Regions from separate parts of the Vibrio coralliirubri genome, predicted to be linked through region 1. Evidence: riboswitches for the same ligand, from Rfam matches in the RefSeq annotation. Region 1 holds a riboswitch; the other holds the start of a gene.

What was found. A riboswitch is a leader RNA that binds a small molecule or an ion and turns the genes downstream of it on or off. The one in region 1 is predicted to bind cyclic di-GMP.
Region 2: another riboswitch for cyclic di-GMP. It lies ahead of OCV20_RS05950 (TfoX/Sxy family DNA transformation protein); the one in region 1 lies ahead of gbpA (N-acetylglucosamine-binding protein GbpA).

Annotation. Positions count from the first base shown of each region.
Region 1 covers NZ_AP025471.1:1,200,284-1,203,705, forward strand. Annotated here, with positions in the region: gene OCV20_RS21990 (DUF3313 domain-containing protein) at 1-582, opposite strand, end outside; gene OCV20_RS21995 (hypothetical protein) at 682-1,035, opposite strand; cyclic di-GMP riboswitch class I at 1,358-1,447, shown strand; gene gbpA (N-acetylglucosamine-binding protein GbpA) at 1,471-2,985, shown strand; gene cyoE (heme o synthase) at 3,096-3,422, opposite strand, start outside.
Region 2 covers NZ_AP025470.1:1,262,094-1,265,515, forward strand. Annotated here, with positions in the region: gene OCV20_RS05935 (alpha/beta fold hydrolase) at 1-89, shown strand, start outside; gene OCV20_RS05940 (putative signal transducing protein) at 221-538, opposite strand; gene OCV20_RS05945 (TVP38/TMEM64 family protein) at 603-1,283, opposite strand; gene OCV20_RS05950 (TfoX/Sxy family DNA transformation protein) at 1,418-2,008, opposite strand; cyclic di-GMP riboswitch class I at 2,136-2,221, opposite strand; gene purR (HTH-type transcriptional repressor PurR) at 2,392-3,396, opposite strand.

The sequences.
Region 1 (3,422 bases):
GGTTGAAAAGTCTTTATTACCCGCTTCACGATCGATGGCTGCAAACAGTGGTGTGCCCTCTTGAGCATCACTGACCAATAACTCTACACTCGCACTCCCAACATTGGTGTGCTCACCAGTTGTCACCTTAGAAATGGTTGACATCGCAAGGCCAAACGGCAGAACGCTGCTCGTTACAGCTAAGATCGGATTAGGCGTTTCAACGTTACTCAGAGCGATACTCAAGCGGAGCGTTTTTCCTGTCGGTTCATCGACAATCGTTTTATGAGGCGATATTTTCTCTTCCAAGCGTTCAACCATGTGCTCAGTGAGTTCCTGAATCTCTTCCTGATCCAACGAACCTTCTTCTGTTAAAACAAAAATTTGGTCGATCACTACAGAGTCGTAATCATCTAACTTGGATTTCAAACGCTGTGCGTCACGTAGCCCAACCCTTGCCCAAACCAAGTCGACGCCTCCGTCAGGCCCAGCCTGAAAATCTTCGTAGCTGGTAAATTTAGTAGCGGTTCTAATTGGGCCGCCTGCACAACCAAACAAGAAAATGCTGGTTGCAACAAGCAAAAGGACTTTTAAAGAGTTCATAACGCACTTAGCTAAAATTAAGGAATCTAACTAAGTATGCCATACCCTATGTGAAAAGGTTGTAGAAAAAGGGGGTAAAATTCAGAGCTAACTCTAAAATTAATCATGTTGAACAGTGTGTGCGTACTCTACAATTACCTGATTTCCTTCAATATAAGCATTTTGGATCTCACCATCAACACTCATTCTACTTTTCAGGTAGACCACTTTAGGCCCCGATTCATTACCCTCTTTTAGCGAAGGGAATACATTCCTTGGTTCCAAATGAAGTAAACGACAAAAGTGACTAATGAAAGACATGGTTAATGGCGTCTCCCCTCTTAGCACTCTTGAGAAATCAAGCTGGTTCATGCCTAACTTTTTTGAAAACTCCATCTGCGTAATTCGCATTCTCGATTTTTGTGACATCCACGTTTGATACAACGCGTCTCTGTCTAGTTCTGTGAATTCCATACCGACTCCTTTATATAATTCATACCAATCAATTGTCCGGTTTTTCATACATGGCGTGTCAGGGTTCGGTTAGTGGAAACCAAAGGTTTGGTTTTGATATGCGCTCAATTGTTATCCAAAGCAAAAATCAAAAGACAAAACCATTCACAAAAACAATTAGAGCAAATACTTTCTTAATTTATTTCAATCACTTATAGGTGAGCAAAGAATACATTTAGCAAGTTAATTTGTGACAAGAATTAAAAGTTCGAGATTAGCATTCCACATTTCAATCTATTCATTCGCATTTATAAAACGCGTTGACTACATTTCGCTTGCTTAAACGCACTTCTGGCAAACTATTTGAAAGAATAGGACGCAAAGCCACCGATCTGTCGACAATTATTCTATCTATGATAGCGGAGCTGCCACTTAATAGGATTTAAGTGCAAATGCGTGCCGGAGTGTTCTCTTTTTTGTCGGCCAAATACAGTAAGGACAAATAATGAAACAACTCCCAAAAAATCACTCATCGCTCTGTCGCTACTAAGCGTTAGTGGTGCAAGCTTCGGTCACGGTTATGTCTCGGCATACAATAATGGCGTCGCTGAAAGCCGTGTAGCGCTGTGTAAGTTCCCTGCGAGTGATACACAAGAGAAGAACACTAACTGTGGTGGTATTCAATACGAACCGCAAAGTGTCGAAGGTCCTGAAGGCTTCCCAGAGGTTGGCCCTGCAGATGGAAAAATCGCGAGTGCGCAATCTTCTTTAGCGGCTGCGCTAGACGAGCAAACGGCAGACCGTTGGGTTAAACGCCCTATCCAATCTGGCTCTCAATACTTTGAGTGGACATTCACAGCAAACCACGTGACTCACGATTGGAAATACTACATTACAAAAGCAGACTGGAATCCAAACCAGCCTTTGGCTCGCAGTTCTTTTGATCTAACCCCATTCTGTGTGGTCGAAGGCAATATGGAACAGCCACCAATGCAAGTAAGCCACTTGTGTAATGTCCCTGAGCGTGAAGGCTACCAAGTGATTCTTGCTGTTTGGGATGTGGGTGATACTGCAATGGCTTTCTACAACGTTATTGATGTGAAATTTGATGGCGATGGTCCGATCATTCCTGATTGGGATCAAGGTGGTCAAATCAACCCAACTCGCGACCTAAACATCGGTGATGCAGTTTACACTCGTGTCTTTGACCAATCTGGTGAGAACGCTTCATACAGCACAGAGCTAGTGATTGAGAACAACGAGCAAGGTAAAGCGAATAACTGGTCTTATGCATTGGCATCAAAGATCAACCAAGAGCAGACGCAAATCAAAGCGGGTCAATTGAATGACCAAGGTGATTTCGCTCCTGTATACGGCTCAAACCCGGTTTACTTAAAAGCAGGTTCAGGCTTTAAGAGCGTAGAGATCGGCTACAAGATTGATACTCCAGAGCCAGAGCATGAAGTTGAAGTAACAGGTTTAGAGTCAGAGTACATTATCGACGAGAATCAACCGACTCAACTTGATCTTACTCTAGCGGCAACGGGCGACGTTCAAGCAGAGCTCACGGTATACAACCACCATCGTGAAGCACTGGCGTCTCAGAAATCTGAACTTAAAGACGGACAAGTTGAAGATGTTCAATTGACTCTGTCTAAATCTGAAGCTGGCCACCACATGCTTGTAGTTGTGACCAAAGATGACCAAGGTAACTTAGTGGATCAGAACACGCTTGATTTCCACCTGATGGACGAGCAAACACCGCCACCAGCGGGCGATTACGACTTCGTATTCCCTGAAAGCATTGAGTCTTACACCGCGGGCACGAAAGTACTAAGCAGCGATGGTAGTGTTTATCAGTGTAAAGAGTTCCCATACTCTGGTTACTGTGTTCAATGGGCACCAACGGCAACTCAATACGAACCTGGCGTAGGTTCACACTGGCAAGATGCTTGGAACAAAGTGGACTAATTATTAGTAAGGTACTTACTTTCAAGTACGTAAGCTTGTGTAATTAGCCAAACAAAAACGGATGCCCAGAGCATCCGTTTTCTTATTCAGCAACAGCGGAAATGCGGTTATCAAAGTAGATAATGGTCTGCCAACAAAGCGACAAACAAGATCATGAGATGATAGATTGAGAACTTAAAGGTCTTCATCGCCATGTTCGGCTCATCGCGATACTTCAATACCCAGGCATGATAAACAAACCCACCGTTGAGCAGCAAAGACGCGCTCAGGTATATCCAACTGCTCATTCCAACCAATACTGGCAGCACACACACGATGCTCAGCAACAGTGTATACAGCAGAATTGAAGTCTTGGTGTAAGTTATCCCATGTGTCACAGGCAACATCGGGATATCTACCTTGGCATATTCGTCACGACGATGAATCGCAAGTGCCCA
Region 2 (3,422 bases), on a different replicon from region 1:
TTCCGAATTGTGGGCACGTATGTAACGTGGAAAACCCTGAAGAGTTTAATCAGCGTTCGATTGCGTTTATTCAAAAACAAATTCAGTGATTTTGTAAATGCGAAATCAAAGATGATGATGGAATCGAATTGAAATAAAAACGGGAAGCTAATTTTAGCTTCCCGTTTTTATTTGGAGGAGGTATCTGACCGAATCGTTCTATCAGGTCACTGAAACCTTGCTATTCAGGTGAGGCAGCACCGCACTGCCAGCAAGAACCGAACTGCGCTTCGTTGACTTCATGACACTTACCACAACGCCACTCTTCATAGATGATCGAATCTTGCTGCTTTTGGTAGTCATTTACTAGCATGCGAGCTTTACTGGCCAATTTTGGCTCATATAACCATACGTAAGGGTCAGTTTCTTCAGTGAATGGGATTTCCCCCTTCAATCCGAACAACCCCTCACCACGGACTTCACAGGCAATATTCTCGCTTTCTAATAATCCACAGATGATATGAGCTTCTGTCGGATTCGATGCACTGAAGATTTTCATTGAAATAGAACCTTATTCAGCTATCTGTGTTATTTAGCTATTATAAACTATTCTGCTATAAACGTTATTCAGCTACGGGCGTTGAACGAAACTTACCCATCAACCATTTAGCCACTATTGGGAATATCCCCAATAACGCAAATGACAATAGTACTGAAGGGGAGACGATGCCCGAAAGTGAATCAATTTCTGCGAGCTGAGTACCAGCATTCAAGAAAACCGCCGTCCCCGGTAACATCCCGATTTGACTCGTAATGTAGTAACGACTCACTGACATCGGTGTTAGACCCATCAATAGGTTGATAAGGAAAAATGGGAATACAGGAATCAGACGCAGAGAAAACAGGTAAAATGCGCCGTCTTTTTCAACCCCCTTGTTAATCGTCGCCAATTTGTCACCAAACTTGGTTTGAATCCAGTCACGTAACAGGTAACGGCTACTTAAGAAGGCTAAAGTAGCACCGATCGCACTTGCGAAAGATACCAGCAGCAAGCTGTTCCAGAAGCCAAATAGCGCGGCCCCTAATAGGGTCACAACAGCGGCACCTGGAATGGAGAAAGCCGTAATCATTACATACGCGACAAAATAGATAGCGGCAGCCGCAATAAAGTTGCTGTCAATGTAGTCATTTAACACAGCTTGTTGGGCCTTAGCATTTTCAAGCGTTAGGTACTGGCCGAAATTGATGCCTAACAACACGATGGTTACGACCAACACAATACCCAATATCATTTTCTTACTCATTGATACTTCCTCTAAATTTTCAATGCATACCGATAGTATAGATAGACAGGCAAAGCATAGATTAACTTTCACCAGATATAAAAAAAGCCGCAGTAAATGCGGCTTAGTTGTGTATAGAGATTGTACTGACAATGTTAATTGACGCGATTGATAAGCTCTTCGCGACGCTGCTGCGGTATAACAGACCAATGTGTACCATTGATCGCGCCTTCTAGCGCCCAAAGTAGTTCAATACTGACAGAAGACGCATGCGATTCTTTGATGGCGTTAAATGCGTTTACAGAGCCAGATTCATATAAACGTTCTACAGAATCGATCCCTGCCTTTTTCAACATACGCTCGGTAGCGAGTCGAAGATTAGGCAGATCTTTGAGTCGGGTCGGCTTAGCAGAAGACTGCTCAGCTTTTTCTTCTTTAGCAAAACCTAGAGACGTGGTTGCAAGCTGCAAGATTTTCTCTTGGTCTTGCCAGAGGCCTTCAGGTAAAGCGAAATATTTAGTAACGACAGGGAAACCACGTTTTTTGTAGACGTACGGTTGAAACCCTTGTTGTTCGAATTGTTTCGTTGTGCCTTTGTCTGCGCGTATGTGCAACTGGTCATTTACAACCAGAGCAAACATAGTGTCATCAGCAAAAAGACCGAAGCCACCAAACATTGAGCGTGATTTTATTTTTCCTAGGGACTCAAATAACTTCATCGAGTCCTTTAGTATCGGTTTATCCATGTTATTTATCTCGGTGTATTTGAACTACGCCACCAAATAAGCAGGTCCGAGAGATTAGCAAAATGTTGCAATTAAATTGTCAATAAGCCGTAAATTACTAAATTATTAGTAGTTACTGCATTTTGCCATCGGTAACCCCGCTACCATACCAACGAGTGGTTTAGGCCGGAAGCTTTGCGTCTCACTCTTTCGAGTGGTTTGCCCTGTGCGTGACTGATTGAATAGAATAAAGTTTTTGTTGAATGAAGCTCACAGTTGATATTTCAAAATGTGATATTGCTTCAATTAATGATCTTTCCGTTGTGCATCTGGGTTCATTATAGTTGCTGATAAAAAAAGCGCACCTAAAGGTGCGCTTGATGAAATTAAACTCGAATTATCAATTAATTTAACGTTTTAACTGTACTTCGTTCAACAATTTCAGGGTGCATTTCGAAGACGCGTTTTTCGTGGTCTTTGTCTTTGATGCGCTCTAATAGAATTTCGAATGCATTCTTACCAACACGACGCTTTGGTTGGTGAACGGTCGTTAGCGGCGGAGAGAAGTATTCAGCCAGTTCGATGTTGTCGTAACCGATCACTGAGATATCTTCTGGAATGCGAATGCCTTTTTCTTGCAGGCGGCTCATTAAGCCGAGTGCCATTGTGTCGTTAAAGCAGAATACCGCCGTTGGACGATCTTCCATCTCAACGATTTGTTCTGCAGCAAGAACAGCCGTATCACACTCGAAGTTACCTTCGATGATCATATTTTCATCGGCAGAAATCTTAGCTTCGTTAAGTGCACGCTTGTAACCGGCAATACGTTCAACACATGCTGCTTTGTCTAAGTGGCCACTTAAACATGCAATCTTAGAGTGACCGCGTTCAATAAGGTATTTGGTCGCTAGGTAGCCACCTTCTTCAGAGTTATCGATGATCTTATCAGCCTGAGAGCTCTCAGGGCCCCAGTCCATGATAACTTTAGGGATGTCAGCGTGACGGTCTAACATCTCTCTTAGTTCTTCAGTTAGGTCAGAACACATAACTAAGATGCCATCTACACGTTTCTCTGCAAGCATTCGAATGTAGTCACGTTGCTTCTCATAGATACCGCCCGTATTACACAGGATCAAAGTGTAACCTTGACGGTAGCAGTAGCTCTCAACACCATCGATAACTTCAGAGAAGAATAGGTTAGTTGATTGAGTCACTAGCATGCCGATAGTGCGTGTTGTATTACATTTCAAGCTACGAGCAACAGCACTTGGTGCATAGTTCAGTTCATCTACGGCTTTGTTTACTTTTTCTTGAGTTGCTTCTGCAACAAAGCGAGTTTTATTGATTACGTGAGAAACGGTTGTTGTTGATACGCCGGCTAAGCGAGCGACATCTTTTATAGTGGCCATGGTTTTATCCTATTAGAAGCTACTTT